3 regions of the Psychrobacillus sp. FSL K6-2836 genome follow, and region 1 is predicted to be linked to each of the others. Evidence: riboswitches for the same ligand, from Rfam matches in the RefSeq annotation. Region 1 holds a riboswitch; each other region holds the start of a gene.
What was found. A riboswitch is a leader RNA that binds a small molecule or an ion and turns the genes downstream of it on or off. The one in region 1 is predicted to bind lysine.
Positions count from the first base shown of each region.

Region 1 (5,885 bases):
TGTTGGAAAACCATTCCTAGCTTTGTTCGGTAGGCATGAATATCATGTTTTTCATCTAAAATATTCTCCCCGTTATAAATAATTTGTCCGCCACTGGGCTTTTCTAACAAGTTTATACAACGAAGTAAGGTGGACTTTCCTGATCCAGAGGAACCTATGATGCAAACAACTTCTCCCTTGTTCACCGAAAAATCTATATCTTTTAGAACCTCATGATTTCCGAAGGATTTACTTAAATGTTGAACTTCGATGACATTTTCCACAGATTTTTCCTCCTTCGTTTAATCTAAATTAGTATTATTTTTGGTTACCATAAGTTGTGGTGGTGGCTGTCCAATCATGCTGTAGTTTTCTGGTCCATCTAATTTTCTTTCTATATAACGTAATATTAATGTTACAGTAAACGTCATGACGAAATACAAAATACATGCTATAAAGAAAGGCTCAAAGTACTTAAAGCTTATACCTGCAACTGTTTTCGCTTGAAAATATAGTTCCGTGACACCGATCACATTTAATACCGAAGTATCTTTAATATTTATGATAAATTGATTGCCTGTAGCTGGCAAAATATTGCGGATTACTTGAGGTAAAACAACACTCCACATTGTTTGAACGTGATTCATGCCAATTGCTTGTGCAGCCTCAAATTGCCCTTTATCAATCGAGATGACACCACCTCGCACAATTTCTGCCATATAAGCACCCGTGTTAATCGAAACAATGAATATCGCTGCCATAGTGCGGTCCATATCTATTCCAAAGGCTAGCGCGGACCCATAGAATATCACCATTGCTTGTACAATCATTGGTGTTCCTCTGAAAAATTCAATATATACAGAAAGTATCAGATTAACTATTTTTAATAGAATGCGTTTTAGTTTTCTTTCGGGCGTAGGAATTGTACGAATAACCCCTGCCAGCAAACCAATAACCGCTCCAATAATCGTCCCAATTATAGAGATTAATAACGTCATTCCTGCTCCACGAAGGAACATCGGCCAGTTACTTGTAATCATCGAAATAATATATTCTATGCTCATGTATTTCCCTCCTTCCAAATAAAAACCGACTGCAAAAAGATGCAGCCGGTATCACTTCATCCTTATTTCGCCGCTGGTTGGTTATGAATAGCAGCATCCATAATTTCTTGTCGCTCTTCTTCAGAAATTTCCGCTAAAATTTTGTTGATTTGCTCAGTTAAATCACTATCTTTTTTCAACCCTACTGCCACTGCTGTATCCTCTTCTGCAGCTTTAAATCCTTCTGTAAATTCAACCATTGCGAAGTTTTCATTTGCAGAAGAAGCACTAATCCCTTCTGGGCGTTCAGATACATAGCCATCAATAACTCCAGATTCCAATGCTACACGCATTGCGGAGAAGTTATCAGATGCTGGTTGTTTTTTCACACCTTTAATTTGATCGATTACACCATAATGTGAAGTATTCAGCTGGCCTGTGATTTTAGCACCACTAAAGTCTTGAATAGAAGTAGCCCCTTCAAAAGAACCACCTTTTTTCACAACCATAACAAAGTTGGATGTGTAATAGTTTTCCGAAAAGTCAATTGTTTCTTTACGCTCTTCAGTAGGTGACATTCCTGCGATAATTGCATCGATTTTATCTGATTGTAATGATGGTACAAGTCCATCCCATTCTGTTTTAACGATAACTAGTTCTTTTCCTAATCCGTCTGCAATGCGTTTAGCAATTTCTACATCATATCCACCGGCATATTCTGCGTTACCATCAATCTTCACTCCACCATTGGAGTCATCTAGTTGTGTCCAGTTAAAAGGTGCATAACCAGCTTCTAAACCTACTGTAAACGTATCTACAGCTGCTTCTTTAGTATCGTCAGAGGAAGATCCTGAAGTTTCTGTAGTATCTGTTCCACATGCTGCTAATAAAAACAAAAAGCTTACGAATATCGTTAAAAATACTAATCTCTTTTTCATTATAATTACTCCCTTTTTATCAATATATGTTCTTACTTATAAAAAAAGACAACTTGTACAAAAAAAGACCTGAGATGAACTCAGGTCGCAATATGTATAGTTGCCCTAAATCCTCTACTTTTCCCAAATGAGATAGCACACCATTATAAACTGGGATGTTTATAGTGGACAGTCCTGCAATTATTAACTGCAGACCCAGCAAGTAATACCGAGCAATATTACAAACTTCGGCGATATTTCCTTCTCCATAGAATCATAGCTTCTCAAACTCCACTAAGGACTGTTAAATATCGCGCCTCTACCTCACTATATTAAGTGAGGCTGTATTCAATTATGTTTCATAGTTTACAATACACATATATTTCTGTCAACTACTTTAGAATTATATTTAGCTAAGTATATGTTATAATGAATAGATGCGTCAAAAAAATAAAGAAATTTAGTTATCAAAGCGTCTACCCGCATGGATAATTATTTTTTATTAGGAGCTGATATTATGAGATCTGTCCAACTTACAGATCACAAAGTAACTGAAGAGAAAGACACAGACTATTCATTAGAGAAGGTGCCCCGTAGCCAAAGAAATATGGGTTGGTTAAGCATAACCAATATTACGTTCGGAATAGCCACTGCGATTTTTTACTTTCAAATGGGGAGTGTAATGGCTCTTCAATTTGGAGCAATTAATGCTATTATCTCCTCTATTTATGCAATAATAGTTGCCGGTATACTGGGAACCCTCATTGCTTACTTATCTGCAAAATCTGGAATGAATGTCAATTTATTATCTAGAAGTGGAGGCTTTGGCTATATAGGTGCTTCCTTAACATCCTTCCTCTATGCGACAAACTTTATTATGTATTGTGCATTTGAAGGTCTCATTTTAGTTTCCGCGGTTCATACCTTCTTCCCCAACCTACAAGAGTGGGCATTAATCATTTTCTTCGGTTTTATCGTTATACCTTTAAATTGGTTTGGCATTAAACAGCTAGATAAATTACAAAAGAGGTCTTTACCTATATTCGTTGTTTTCTTAATAGCAGCTATTGTTATTTCGTTTTATAAGACTCCAGTATTTGAAGGACCTTTTTGGACTTATCTACCTGAAGGAGTTCAAGTTGGAGGACAAGCTTTACTTCTATGCATAGGAGTTCAACACGGAATAATGGGTCTAACAGCCCTACTAGCTTCGGATTATGCACGTTTTTTAAAACCGAAGGATATTAAAGTTGGATCTGTGGCAATCGGTTTTATACCACAAATTTTCTGTTTCGGTATTATGGGTGGTCTAGGCATATGGTTTGGTGTTCGCTTAGGTGAACCGAATCCAGGAGTTTATATTGTAATGCTTCTTGGCATTGGCGGAGCATTATTCACTATGTTAACCCAACTACGTATAAATATTACTAATATATATAGTAGTTCCTTATCTTTATCCAACTTCTTTGAAAACATCTTTAAATTTACTCCCGGGCGTCGGTTTTGGGTAGTCGTAAGTGGAATCAGCGCAATAGCCCTAATGCTTGGTGGCATTGTTGATTACTTAGATACCGCTATGACATTTCAAGGTGTATTTTTACTTTCATGGGCAGCTATACTAGTTACCGATGCATTAATCGTAAAAAAAGTTTTGAAAATTGGTAATGGTTATTATGAGGAGCGCCAAGAATATTTATACAAATGGAATCCCGTTGGAGTTGTATCTTTGATCGTATCTAGTGGCTTAGGCACATTTGCAGCACTAGGTTATATGGGGAATTTTTTACAAAGTACTGCTGCTTTTTTTGCAGCCATTTTAGCAGCAATTCTTACAGTTTTTATTGCGGTATTAACAAAAGGTAAGTATTACAATAAAGGCACTGCCGATGATATTCCCAATGAAGATTATATTGCATAAACATTAACTACTTCTTTCAATTTAGTTAACCCCTAATCCCTAATGAATAAATCAAAAAAATATACTCATTATTGACATGAAAAAAGTAATCCATTTTTTGAGTTAACACTCGGGATGGATTACTTTTCACTTCTTTCATCTTCATTAAAGAAAATCGTGAATCCAAAGTGAAAATAAGCTTAACTTCCAAAAGTGCAGTTTCGTCTTTAACAATTTATATTATCAACAGGACATCAGTTTCATCTGTGTTACAAGTCACTTTCTTTTTTCTATACTATTGTTAACAACATTTGCTATATTGTGAATGGTATTTTCAAGAGAGTCTATTTTATTTTCAAATCGATGCAACAAATAAATAGTGACTACAATGGGAAATCCGAAGTTTCCAATTAATTGTATAATATTTTCCTCCCCAATCATGAGTATCCCCCTTTCCCTAGTTTTTACCATTCCACAAGCAGCGATATACCTGTTGAGTAAAACCAATTAAATAACTATAATCTTTTGACTGACTTGTCCCTAAAATAGAAAATCACACTTCTACTTAATTTTAAAATTACCTTTGTATAAATTATTTAATATTTATTATATTATACTAAATTTTTATCATTTTTAGAATAATTATAAGTTGGGAAATATGCTTTATGTCCTTAGACTATTAATACCTAACTCAAACGAATTTCATAATATGATGAAATTTTAATATTTTATAATAAAATTCGGATAATTATACTACCTATATTCGACAATCTTCTACCACTTTCTATGTTTTTCTACAACGCATTAGTCATTTTGAGTCGAACGATTGAAAAAGGGTATTTAGCTTTTTTCAAGAATTAGTACATTACTAATTCATAAGGGGTGAAGAAAATGAGTAGTATAGGTCATATAATAAAATCAGAAAGATTAAACCAAAGTATGAAACAAACAACATTGGCCAAGGGAATCTGCTCTACATCCTACTTAAGTAAAATAGAAAATAATTTAACCGTACCAAGTGAAGAAGTAATAACGTTTTTACTTAAAAAACTAAATATAGAAATAAATCAAGTATCCAATGAAAAAGAAAACAAAGTTATTGTTTCGTTATGTGAACTGTACAAAACTGGAATTCTGAAAAGGGATAAGGAATTTATAAGAGAATCCTTGCATAAATTCACCAGCCAAAAGCTATATTTTTTACAACTTAATAATTACTATAGTTATCACATTTATATGTTTCGTCTCTTGTTAATACTGGATGAAGAGAAGGATATCCTCCAATCTACCTTTAACGTAATTGCGAAAATAAAAGATGATATAGATGATAAACAAAAGTTTATTATTAATTTAAATCTTGGCCTTTATCATTATTTGAATGGAAATTATCAAGATGCATTAAATCAATTGGAAAAGTCATTAAAATTCATAAATAATGGGATCAATGAAGAATGGGAAATAGCAGATTTTAATAATGTACTAAGCTTAACGTACTTTAAATGTAATGAATTTTTTAACGCTATAAATTATGCGTCAAAATCATTACTTTATTATAAGGACAATCTTTTATTTGAAAGAGCGATTGATAATTACATCGTTATAGGAATTGCACATAAAAAAATGAGAAAATACGAAGAAGCAGAAAAAAACTATAATTTAGCAGGGAAACTGGCAATAGATTATAGACTGATTAATTATGAGGAGGTGATCTATCAAAATTTAGGTTCATTATATGCAATCCAGGGGAGTCATGAAAAAGCAATCGAGTTTTATAATCTTAGTTTAAAAATTAAGGAAGAAGGTTGTAACACCGATGGGTATTTATTAACAATTCTATCTGTTATAAAAGAGTATTCCAAACAGTCCGATCATCAACAGGTCCTCGAATGGTGTAAGAAAGGCTTAGATAAAATAGTGGGAGAGAAAAACTCTAGCAAAGAATATATTTCTTATTATTTTCACTTAGAAATATATAAGAATTATCATAATTCAACTGACGAACTTGAAATGATATTAAAGGAAGCTATTAATTACTTTGAACAAGAACAG
Region 1 is NZ_JBBOOM010000001.1:2,261,504-2,267,388, reverse strand. Features, by position in the region: gene MKY37_RS10600 (amino acid ABC transporter ATP-binding protein) at 1-263, opposite strand, end outside; gene MKY37_RS10595 (amino acid ABC transporter permease) at 282-1,043, opposite strand; gene MKY37_RS10590 (transporter substrate-binding domain-containing protein) at 1,106-1,960, opposite strand; lysine riboswitch at 2,086-2,269, opposite strand; gene MKY37_RS10585 (purine-cytosine permease family protein) at 2,457-3,857, shown strand; gene MKY37_RS10580 (YvrJ family protein) at 4,113-4,277, opposite strand; gene MKY37_RS10575 (helix-turn-helix transcriptional regulator) at 4,728-5,885, shown strand, end outside.

Region 2 (5,885 bases), 1.3 Mb from region 1:
TACATACATCTACTTTCACTATATTTAATTCCTCCCTTTGCTTCAAATAAGCGTAATGGGCTATTCGTAACGACACATATATATTTTAGCGAAATAAAAAATTATTATCCATCTTTTCATACTCTAAAGATTAAATACGTTATTGGGAAGATCATATCCGACTAAAATCTGGATATAAGTCATTAATTATCTCTGAAGCAAACTGAGTGATATGATATTATTGTATTAATAGTGAGGTGATGAAAATGATTCAAATCGGCCTAACCGGTTGGGGAGATCATCCAGATTTGTACGTATCCTCCGCAAAGGAAAGATTACAAGATTACAGTGCACACTTTCCCGTCGTGGAATTAGATGCGGCATTTTACGCAATTCAACCGATAAAAAATAGTATAAAGTGGATTAAAGAAACTCCAGATAATTTTCAATTTGTTGTGAAAGCATATCAAGGAATAACTGGTCATTTACGAGGTGATTTTCCTTTTGATTCGCTTGACGAAATGTTTGAATTATATAGACAATCAATTATGCCATTTAAAGAATCAGGGAAGCTGTCCATGATACTTGCGCAATTTCCGCCTTGGTTCCAATGTAATAAGGAAAGTGTACAATATATACGTAAAGTAAGAGAAGAGTTAAAGGATTTTGATGTGGTTGTTGAGTTTCGTCATCAATCCTGGTATGCTCCAGAATACAAAGACTCCACACTTCAATTTTTGAAGGAAAATCATCTTCATCATAGCGTTTGTGATGAACCACAGGCAGGTGATGGCAGTATTCCTTTAGTTCCGATTGCCACTACAAATAAGGTGCTAGTTCGGTTGCATGGTAGAAATACATATGGGTGGATAAATCCGGGCAATAATGTGAAGTGGAGAGAAGTAAGGTACTTATATGATTACAATAAAGAAGAACTTTCTTCTATTAAAAATGTTTGTGAACAACTAGAAAAACTGGCAAATGAAGTTGTCGTCTTGTTTAATAATAACTCTGGTGGGCATGCGGCAAGCAATGCAAAAACATTCCAGAACATGCTAGGATTAAATTTTGAAGGACTTGCTCCAAAACAATTAGATTTATTTGAAGGAGATTTTTAAATGGAATGGATTATACTTGCAGTTAGTGGTCTTTTCTCAGGAATTGTCGGAGCATTGGTTGGCCTTGGTGGAGGCGTCATTTTAGTACCAGCTACACTGTTTTTTGGCGCAACTCTTGGTATGATACCAAATATTACGCCGCAGAGTGTAGTTGGACTGTCTGTTATTATGATGATATTTACGGGACTGTCCTCTACATTATCCTATATGAAGACTAAAACAGTTGACTTTAAAAGTGGGTTTATTTTCTTTATCGGTAGTATTCCTGGAACCATACTTGGTGCATTTGTGAACAAAGGATTGGATTTGCCTTCATTTAACTTATATTTTGGTATTTTACTTGTTATCTTATCCACTTTGTTGTTAGTTCGAGATCGCCTAAAACCAGTTCGATGGTTTGTGGAAAATGGGAAAAAGAAAACCTTTAATGATGGCGATAAAACATATGTATACGGATATCCCATTTGGTTTGCATTATTATTAACTTTTGGTGTTGGTTTTGCATCAGGTCTATTTGGTATTGGCGGGGGATCTATTATCGTACCTGCGATGATTTTATTATTCCTATTCCCACCTCATGTAGCAGTTGGTACGTCTATGTTTATGGTGTTTTTATCAGCAATGGTGAATTCTGTTACGCATATATCATTAGGAAATGTACCTTGGTTATATACAATTCCAGTAATTCCCGCTGCTTATATTGGAGCAAAAATAGGAGCAAAGTTAAACAAAAAGCTGAATTCTGATACACTTGTGTTGGCTTTACGAATTGTACTTCTATTATTAGGTATACGATCTATTATAGATGGACTACTATAACTTCATTCAGTTAATGTTTTTCCAGCGGAGCTGAACAAAGTGAAGCGAAAGCAATATTTTTCCTGCGGAGTTGAACAAAGTGAAGCGGAAGCAATCACACGGAGGCATATTTGATTAGGGTGGGTGAAAAATGAGAGAGACGATTTATATATACCATACAAATGATTTGCATAGTCATCTAGAAAATTGGCCTGCTATTCATCAATTTCTCTCAGATAGTCGGAAAAAACATGGTGCACAGGCTTCTCACTTAACCTTAGATATTGGAGATCATCTGGATCGTTCGAATATATTTACGGAGGGTACTTTGGGAAAGGGGAATGTGCGTCTGTTAAATGAAGCCCATTACGATTATGTAACGATTGGAAATAATGAGGGGATCACTCTAAGCCATGAAGACTTGGAATCCTTATACATAGAGGCTAATTTTGAAGTTATCGTCTCCAATTTTACTGATTTGGAAGGGAATATTCCACCGTGGGTATTACCCTTTAAAATACATGTGACACCGACAGGTATTAAAATAGGAATTGTTGCGGCAACTGCAGATTACGGCATTTACTATGAAAAATTAGGTTGGCATGTTCAAGAACCGATTCCACGTCTAAAAGGGGTATGTGAAGCACTTCGTCCACAAGTGGATGTTCTTATTTGCATGTCTCACTTAGGAATGTCACAGGATGAAATAATTTCGTTGGAAATTCCGCAGGTGGATTTGATTTTGGGGTCGCATACTCATCACGCATTTGAAGAAGGAAAGGTAATCGGTAGTTCGTTGCAAGCCGCTACAGGTAAATTTGGTATGAATGTTGGGCTTGTGACGTTGGAATTTGACCATGCAGCAGGAGCAATCCAATCGAAGAAAGCAGTGCTATTTCCTATTGAGGCACTGTCAGTCCCAATGAACGCAAAAGATTCACAGTTAGCTTGGGAAAATGAAGGAATAGCTGAAATGTCTAGTATTGCTTTTTACAACTCATCCATATTGAAAAAGGAATGGTTTATGGAATCTGATTTATCTCATTTCTTCGGAAAAGCATTACTTTCCTTTACTAATGCAAACTGTGCGATGTTTCCGGCGGGTATCTTCTTAAAGGACCTACAGCAGGGGCCAATTACTGCGAGAGACTTACATCAATGTTTGCCGCACCCTATTAATCCATGTGTTATTACTTTAACCGGTACAGAGCTACTCGAAGTTATTCGAACAGCGAAAAATGAAAAATGGCCAAAGCTTGAAGTAAAGGGGCTAGGTTTTAGAGGTAACTTTCTTGGAGCAATACTATACGAACAGCTTCAAGAGCTAGAAGATGGTTCAGTGTTAGTCGATGAAAAGCCACTTGAGCATGAAAACATATATACGTTGGCAACTTTAGATATGTTTACATTTGGTTACTTTTTTCCTTCATTAAAGTTTGCTCCAAAACAATACTTTATGCCCGAAATGATTCGAGATGTCGTAAAATGGTATGGACAGTATGAAAAAAATGAATATAAGTCATGAAAATCCCCCTCCTTACATAAGTAGTAATTAGGGGGATTGTTTTTGTTCTATCGAAAGAAAAAAAAGCGATTTACTTTCTTTACTAATCAGCGTAAATTAGCCATTTTTTTAACTTGTTTTATGTTATCAGTTGGAGGACTCATCTATTATATTAATAAGCAGTTGAATGCTACCTACTTGGAATATGCAGAAGTTCAAACAACTAAAATAGCATCCATGGTAATAAATAAAGCGATTAACTCAAGAATTTCGAATACGCTCGATGTAAATGACATAATCGAAGAGGTGCCATCAGATAGTACTACAATGGTCACTACTCGATTTAATACAGAAATAATAAATCGTATACTATCTGATACAAATCAGCTTGTTCAGTCTCATTTAGAACAGGCTGAGCAGGGTAACTTTTCAAGTCTACCTTATTTAGATGACATCGAGTACGATAAACAAACGATGGAGGATCAGGGGGGAGTCGTATTTTTCGTTCCGATGGGGCAAGCGGCGAATATCCCCATCATTGGAAACTTAGGTCCGAAAATTCCTATACGCTTTCACGTCATTGGTAATGTACAATCAAATGTAGTGCCTTCAATTACTAAATTTGGTATTAATAATGCGTATGTTGAAGTCAATATCCATATTACGGTAAACGTACAAATAATTGTTCCTCTAGCAAGTAAAATGAGTACGGTTGAACAGAGTATCCCGGTTGCAATGGGGATTGTTCAAGGCCAGGTTCCATATATATACACAGGTGGCGACGGGGATGCAGCTCCATCAATAGAAGTACCACTACCATTACCAGAAAAATAAAAAACCTTTATAACCTAGTATTTACTGTTATACTGGTAGAAATGAATAGAAATAGGTAGAGGCTGCAGAACTTAAGAGTAGTTTACAGGAGAATGACAACTGTGATTGTAAACGGAAGGAAGTTTTGCCGAAATTAGATGCTGATCGTCGAAACAAATCTAATTGGGGTTATTTTAAACAAAAATAACACTGTCATTTATACAAAAGTATAAATGGAGAACTACAAAGTATATAAAATTTATGCTTGAAATTTTAATTAAAAGCCAACCTATATGTATATTAGGTTGGCTTTTTTATATTTGAGGAGGATTTGTTTTGGAAAATACGATATTTTCAATTTTACCACCACTACTAGCGATTGTAATGGTGCTTGTGACGAAGAGGGTTTTATTATCATTGGGGGTCGGAATCGTTTCGGCAGCTCTATTAGTAGAAAACTTTTCACCCGTTGATTCACTAATCATTCTTTGGGATTCCTTTATCACGTCGTTTTGGGATAATGGATTGAATATGTATAATATTTATATATTGTCTTTTATCTTGCTGCTTGGAGTAGTTACAGCGATGGTCAGCTTATCAGGAGGAAGTACTGCGTTTGCAGCGTGGGCAGTCAAACGTATTAGAACGAATCGTGGTTCAAAACTATTAACTGCCTTTTTAGGTATTATTATTTTTGTAGACGATTATTTTAATGCACTTGCTGTTGGACAAATTGCCCGTCCAATCACAGATTCTCACCGAGTATCACGTGCAAAGCTAGCTTATTTTATCGACTCTACATCAGCACCAGTTTGTGTAGTTTCTCCAGTTTCTAGTTGGGGAGCTTTTCTAATAAGTCAGTTAGGTGTTATTTTCGCTACTTATGCAGTAACAGACTATACACCACTTCAGGCATTTCTGATAATGGCCCCGATGAATTTCTATGTTATTGCTGCACTTGCAATGGTATTTTTTATAGCATGGACAGACAATGACTTAGGTGAGATGAAAAAACATGAAAAACGTGCAAAAGAAACAGGAGTGCTTTTTGATCCCAATAAATCAAATCCAGGTGATTTACAAGGTAATTTCCCGGAAAATAATTATGGAAAAGTGAATGATTTAATCTTACCAATTGTATCGTTAATAGGTATAACACTTGTTTCAATGTTTTGGACAGGGTACCAGGCTTCAGGAAAAGTAATGAACTTATTTGTTATTTTTGAGAATACAGACGTTCCACTTTCTTTATTTATAGGTGGAATTGTATCGAGTATATTAGCGATTCTGTTATACACTCGTCAATTAAAGAGAAATCCAGAAGCAAATGCTGGGTTAATAGGGAAAGCGATTATATCTGGTATTAATTCAATGTTACCAGCTATTTGTATTTTAATATTTGCTTGGGCTCTTTCATTTTTAATAAATGCACTGGGAACAGGAGAGTTTTTAGCTAAAATCGTTACGGAAAATAATATTCCAGTCGGTATAATTCCTTTCTTATTATTTGTTTTAACCGCTTTTATGGCGTTTGCAACTGGTTCCTCATGGGGATCATTCGGTATTTTAATACCAATTGGTGCAAGCATCATTATGGTCGTAGAACCGGAATTATTACTTCCTGTTTTAGCTGCAGTTTTAGCAGGTGCAGTTTTTGGTGATCATTGTTCACC
Region 2 is NZ_JBBOOM010000001.1:3,546,588-3,552,472, forward strand. Features, by position in the region: gene MKY37_RS17045 (FAD-dependent monooxygenase) at 1-76, opposite strand, end outside; gene MKY37_RS17050 (DUF72 domain-containing protein) at 246-1,097, shown strand; gene MKY37_RS17055 (sulfite exporter TauE/SafE family protein) at 1,098-1,916, shown strand; gene MKY37_RS17060 (bifunctional metallophosphatase/5'-nucleotidase) at 2,047-3,420, shown strand; gene yunB (sporulation protein YunB) at 3,463-4,233, shown strand; lysine riboswitch at 4,282-4,464, shown strand; gene MKY37_RS17070 (Na+/H+ antiporter NhaC family protein) at 4,549-5,885, shown strand, end outside.
Region 2: another riboswitch for lysine. It lies ahead of MKY37_RS17070 (Na+/H+ antiporter NhaC family protein); the one in region 1 lies ahead of MKY37_RS10590 (transporter substrate-binding domain-containing protein).

Region 3 (5,885 bases), 1.6 Mb from region 1:
ATCAATGTTGTTCTAATTTCACTATTTAACATACTTTTATGAAATTGACACACTTAATGTCTTATACGTTGAATAATAAATTTTGTTTCATTCTTATTGAACGTTTTAGTCTTTTTTTATAAATCATCACTTAAAATGATAGGGAACTGGTTTTGTACTTTGAGGGAGCATACGCTTTTCTATTTCGAGCTAATATGTAGATGTTGATATTTCTGTCTGTTATAATCATTACATAGTAGATAAAGGAGGAATTTTAATATGGCAATAGTTCACGGAACAGATCAAACTTTTAATTCAGAAATAGAAGAAGGATTAGTATTAGTAGATTTTTGGGCAACATGGTGCGGACCTTGTAAAATGATTGCTCCTGTATTAGAAGAAATGGACGCTGAAATGAGCGACAAAGTTAAAATTGTAAAAGTAGATGTTGATGAAAACCAAGCAACTGCTAGTCAATTCGGTATTATGTCTATCCCAACTCTAGTATTATTTAAAGATGGGCAACCTGTAGACAAAGCAGTAGGGTTCCAACCAAAAGAAGCATTAGTACAATTTGTAGAAAAAAACGCATAATATAAAACCGGGTGCTACATAGTGCCCGGTTTTTTTAAACGGGTGATAATATGAATGATTTAATAGAACAAAAATGTGCCATCCTACCAGATGAGCCAGGATGTTACTTAATGAAAGACCGACAAGGGACTATTATATACGTCGGCAAAGCAAAGATATTAAAAAATCGGGTGCGCTCTTATTTCAAAGGAGCTCATGATGGTAAAACGCTGCGATTAGTGCAAGAAATTGTTGACTTTGAATATATCGTCACTTCATCTGAGCTGGAAGCTTTAATACTAGAGCTCCATCTTATTAAAAAGCATGATCCAAAATATAATATTATGTTAAAAGATGATAAAACGTATCCATATATTAAAATTACTGCGGAACAAGATCCTCGACTGATCATTACAAGGCAGGTAAAAAAAGATAAAGGGAAATACTTCGGACCTTATCCAAATTCTCATGCGGCACATGAAACGAAAAAACTTCTAGATCGTTTATATCCACTTCGTAAATGTCAAAAGATGCCAAATAGAGTTTGTCTATACTACCATATGGGACAGTGTTTAGCTCCCTGTGTGAAAAAAGTGGAAGAAAATGCTTATGATACAATCATTCATGAAATTATTAGTTTCTTGAATGGCGGGCATACGCAAGTGAAAAAAGAATTGGTTGCGAAAATGAATTCAGCTGCAGAAGCACTTGAATTTGAACGAGCAAAAGAGTATCGCGATCAAATTTCACATATCGAACAAGTGATGGAAAAACAAAAAATGACGATGAATGATTTCACAAGCAGAGATATTTTTGGTTTCCATGTAGATAAAGGCTGGATGTGTGTGCAAGTATTCTTTATACGACAAGGGAAGCTTATAGAAAGAGACGTTTCGCTATTTCCTATTTTCCGAGATCCTGAAGAGGAGTTTATAACATTTTTAGGTCAATTTTATGCGAAGTCAGAACATATTAAACCTAAAGAAATTTATGTTCCTATAAGTACGGATATCGACTTGGCTTCAAAGCTTCTAGAGATGAAGGTTTTTGTTCCACAAAGAGGCACGAAAAAAAATCTAGTCGAATTAGCGGAAAAGAATGCTCAAATAGCACTTACGGAGAAATTCCATTTGATTGAAAGACAAGAGGAACGGACGATCGGAGCAGTAGAGCAGCTTGGTGATTCGATGGGGATTGCAGCTCCAATGCGCATTGAAGCTTTTGATAATTCGCATATTCATGGGACTGATGCAGTATCCGCAATGGTTGTTTTTATCGATGGTAGGTCCAGTAAAAAGGATTATCGTAAATATAAAACAAAAACTGCAGCTAAACATGATGATTACGGAGCAATGCGTGAAGTTGTACGTAGAAGATATACTCGTGTACTTAAGGAAAATTTGCCGCTACCTGATTTAATCATTATTGATGGAGGCAAAGGACAAATTGAAGCTGCACGTGAAATTATAGAGGATGAGCTTGGGCTAGATATTCCAATTGCAGGTCTTGCAAAGGATGGCAAGCATCAAACTTCGCAGCTTATTTACGGAGACCCTTTGGAGCTAATACCGATGAAGCGGACTAGTGAAGGTTTTTATTTGCTACAACGAATTCAGGATGAGGTCCATCGATTTGCTATAACATTCCATAGGCAGCAACGAGGAAAGCATACGATTGCATCTTCGCTGGATGGTATTGAAGGTATCGGACCTCAGCGGAAAAAGTTATTATTAAAACATTTTGGTTCCTTAAAGAAAATTCAAGCTGCAAGTAAAGATGAATTAATGGCGGCGGGACTTCCGAGTAAACAGGCAGATATAATGATTGGTCATTTTCAGAAAAATGTATTGTCTTCTGAATAATCATGTGTTATGGTTATATGAATTTAATATTCACTGTATTTAAGTGAAGATAGAGGTGCGATTAGACATCAGTACTCAGCAGGAGGAAGGAAAGTTCCTAGAATGGCTGAGGAAAGGGTTTTTCGCCGAAACATAGAATAGCTTTTCCTATTTTATTGTTGGTTCTGCATTTAATAGATGTAGGATTGTCAGAATTTATATTCTGGAGGGCTATCTCACATGGGCAGATTTTTTGGACCGTGTATGAGACAATGCTTTTCACAATATGTGAAAAGCATTTTTTGATCCTTTCAGTAAAGAGAAACTTCAATTGATGGGGATTTTCTTCATTCCCTATTATGTTAGTTGAACCATTCGGGCTTTAACGGGCAGTTGATTTCCCACATAGGCCATTGTACATTGTGGATTCGTTGAAGTGGGAGTCTCACTGCACGTGAAAGCGGGACAAAAAAGGGAGCGGATATACATGACTAAAATTGTAATGAAGTTTGGCGGTACTTCAGTTGAATCAACAGAAAAAATTTCAAATGTTGCTAATCGGGTGAAACGTGAAAAAGAAAAAGGAAATGATATTGTCGTTGTTGTATCTGCAATGGGTAAAACAACAGATGAATTAGCAAACCTTGCTTTCGGATTAGCGGAATCACCATCCAAACGAGAAATGGACATGCTTTTATCGAATGGTGAGCAGGTTACGATGGCATTACTAGCTATTAAGTTAAATGCAATTGGGATAGATGCCATCTCTCTAACTGGTGCTCAGGCAGGTCTCATAACAGATAATGTACATAGAAATGCAAAAGTACTAAAACTGGATCCTTCTAAAATTGACGGTTTACTTGCCACAAATAAAGTAGTTATTGTAGCGGGTTTCCAGGGGATAACAGAAGCTGGAGAGATTACTACTCTTGGCAGAGGAGGATCTGATACAACTGCTGTAGCTATTGCTGCTTCCATCGGAGCTGAGATTTGCGACATTTATACGGATGTTGATGGTATTTATACATCCGATCCACGTTATATTGAGAATGCTCGAAAACTTGACCAACTTGAATATGACGAAATGCTTGAACTAGCTAACTTAGGCGCAGGGGTATTACATCCACGTGCTGTTGAATTTGCTAAAAACTATAAGGTTCCATTACGAGTACGCTCAAGCTATAAAGATGGAGAAGGAACGATTTTGAAGGAGGAAGTAGATGTGGAAAATAATTTAGTAGTTCGTGGGGTAGCGTTTGAATCCGATATCGTTCGATTAACTATAGAATATGAGGTGCCATTTAATGGCTCTTTAGCTTCTATTTTCACAACTCTAGCTACAAACCATATAAACGTGGATATAATTGTTCAGTCGATAGTTGATGGAGTGAAGCCAGCAGTTTCTTTTTCTATAAAAAAAGAATCTCTGGCTGAAGCGATAACAGTTTTAGAAACACATAAACAAACGCTTGGCTTTACCTTCGCAGATTTTGAAGTAGGTCTTTCAAAGGTTTCTATTGTAGGTTCTGGTATGGTTTCGAACCCAGGTGTTGCAGCTCAAATGTTTGATCGCCTGAGAACAGAGAATATTCCTGTGAAAATGGTAAGTACATCTGAGATAAAAGTGTCTGTTGTAGTACCTCAGCAACATATGATTGAAGCCGCAAATGCCTTGCATGACGAATTCGATCTTGCGTTAACCCATCAATCGGTACAATAATTTATAGTTTAAAGTAACGATGAAATTAAACTATCTCAAATAAAATCAAATTGATTTTTAAAGAGGTCGATTGTGACGCAGTCACGATCAGCCTCTTTTTTCTATGGTAATTTTATGGCGTTAGTCTGCCCGTCGCCCTCCTATAACTCTTAGAAAGAGGTTAGTGCGTTTTTGGATAACTAGAGAAAAGATGCTTTCCTAATCATAGAGTAAGCGCCAGAAGATACAATTTCTGGCGCTATTTGGCTTCTTTTGGGTAAACACTTACTATTTCTCTTTATTTCCACTAGTATTAAGAAAAATCTATTTCCTTTATCCATCATTAAAATAATTGCATCTCATTAACTAAAACTAATTCTATTTTCATAATCATAACCAATGCTAAATCTAATATTGAGTACTACACACTATATTGATTATAGTTAAAGGGCGACTTCGGCGGGATGAGGGAGACAGATGAGTTATCACAGCGACGCGTTGAGCTGTGGTGATAGCTCATCGCTTCCCCTGCGGAAAGCGTCCACTTGTTTCTTCATCGCTACGCTAGCTTCGAAACATGAAAGTGGGTTGAAACTGAAATCAGTAGTATCTTTCATTAATGATAGTAATTTTGAAGAACATTTTTATATACGCTTATCTATTGAAAAAGGGTGACAGGAAAAGTCAAAAATGACTAACCTGTTACCCTTTAGTTTTAGAATCCCATTTTATCTGTAAAGAGACTAAGCCGTTCTTTTTAACTTCCTCGTCGTAACATTCGGTTAAATAGCCAGTAAGCTTTTGTTGTTGTTCAGCTAAAAAACCTGCTTCTAATCGGTGACTTCTGCTCTGTCCACTCTGAGGTAGATTATATGTACTTAACGTATAGAAAGTAGAATCTTTTGTTGTTTTTTCTAAATGTAAAGTGCCCCAACCAGCTTCATTGAAAAACGTGACGGCTTCTTCCATCGAATAAAGGGGGAATTTTCGAGCTAAATCTTTTCCAGCCCAATATAATATATCTTTTTCATGTTTTCCGAGAATAGAAGTAAGCACGTGGTCTCTTATTAACTCATATCCAAAGGAAGTTACATGTGAATGTTCCTTTTCATTCAAGTAGCAACCCTTCTTTCCAAAAATCATTATTGCCTATTTATTTTATCATAAAAAAATAGTAATGGGGACCAGAATAGATTGTGATTAATTAAACAAATTATTATCCAAAATAGGTAAAGGAATCCAAATGAAAATTCAGAAACATACCTTGACGCTCCAAAATGATGAGAGTACAATGGATATGTCATAAATACGTAACATGATGATGTGAAAGATTTGAAAACAATTGTTTTTTTGCGATAGTTTTCAAACTATCAGTCGGAAATTTGAGGGGGTAATTGTTTTGTCGAAGGAGCGCGAATTTTATTGGCGTCGACTGCATTCCTTACTAGGTATTATTCCTGTAGGTTTGTTTTTAACGCAGCATTTAGTAGTAAACCATTTTGCTACAAGAGGTGCAGAAGCATTTAATAGTGCAACTCACTTTATGGAGAGTCTACCATTTAAGTTATTGTTAGAAATCTTCGTAATATATCTACCATTAATGTTCCATGCATTTTACGGAATTTATATTGCATTCACTGCAAAAAATAATCCGAAAAACTTTGGTACATTAAGAAACTATTTATTTATTTTGCAACGCTTTACTGGAATTTTCCTTGTAGTATTTATTGCATGGCATGTTTTTGAAACACGTTTCCAAGCTGCTATTGGAGCAAAAGAAGTTAACTTTAACA
Region 3 is NZ_JBBOOM010000001.1:3,824,858-3,830,742, forward strand. Features, by position in the region: gene trxA (thioredoxin) at 259-573, shown strand; gene uvrC (excinuclease ABC subunit UvrC) at 624-2,414, shown strand; lysine riboswitch at 2,457-2,635, shown strand; gene MKY37_RS18515 (aspartate kinase) at 2,881-4,113, shown strand; gene MKY37_RS18520 (YslB family protein) at 4,795-5,208, opposite strand; gene MKY37_RS18525 (succinate dehydrogenase cytochrome b558 subunit) at 5,492-5,885, shown strand, end outside.
Region 3: another riboswitch for lysine. It lies ahead of MKY37_RS18515 (aspartate kinase); the one in region 1 lies ahead of MKY37_RS10590 (transporter substrate-binding domain-containing protein).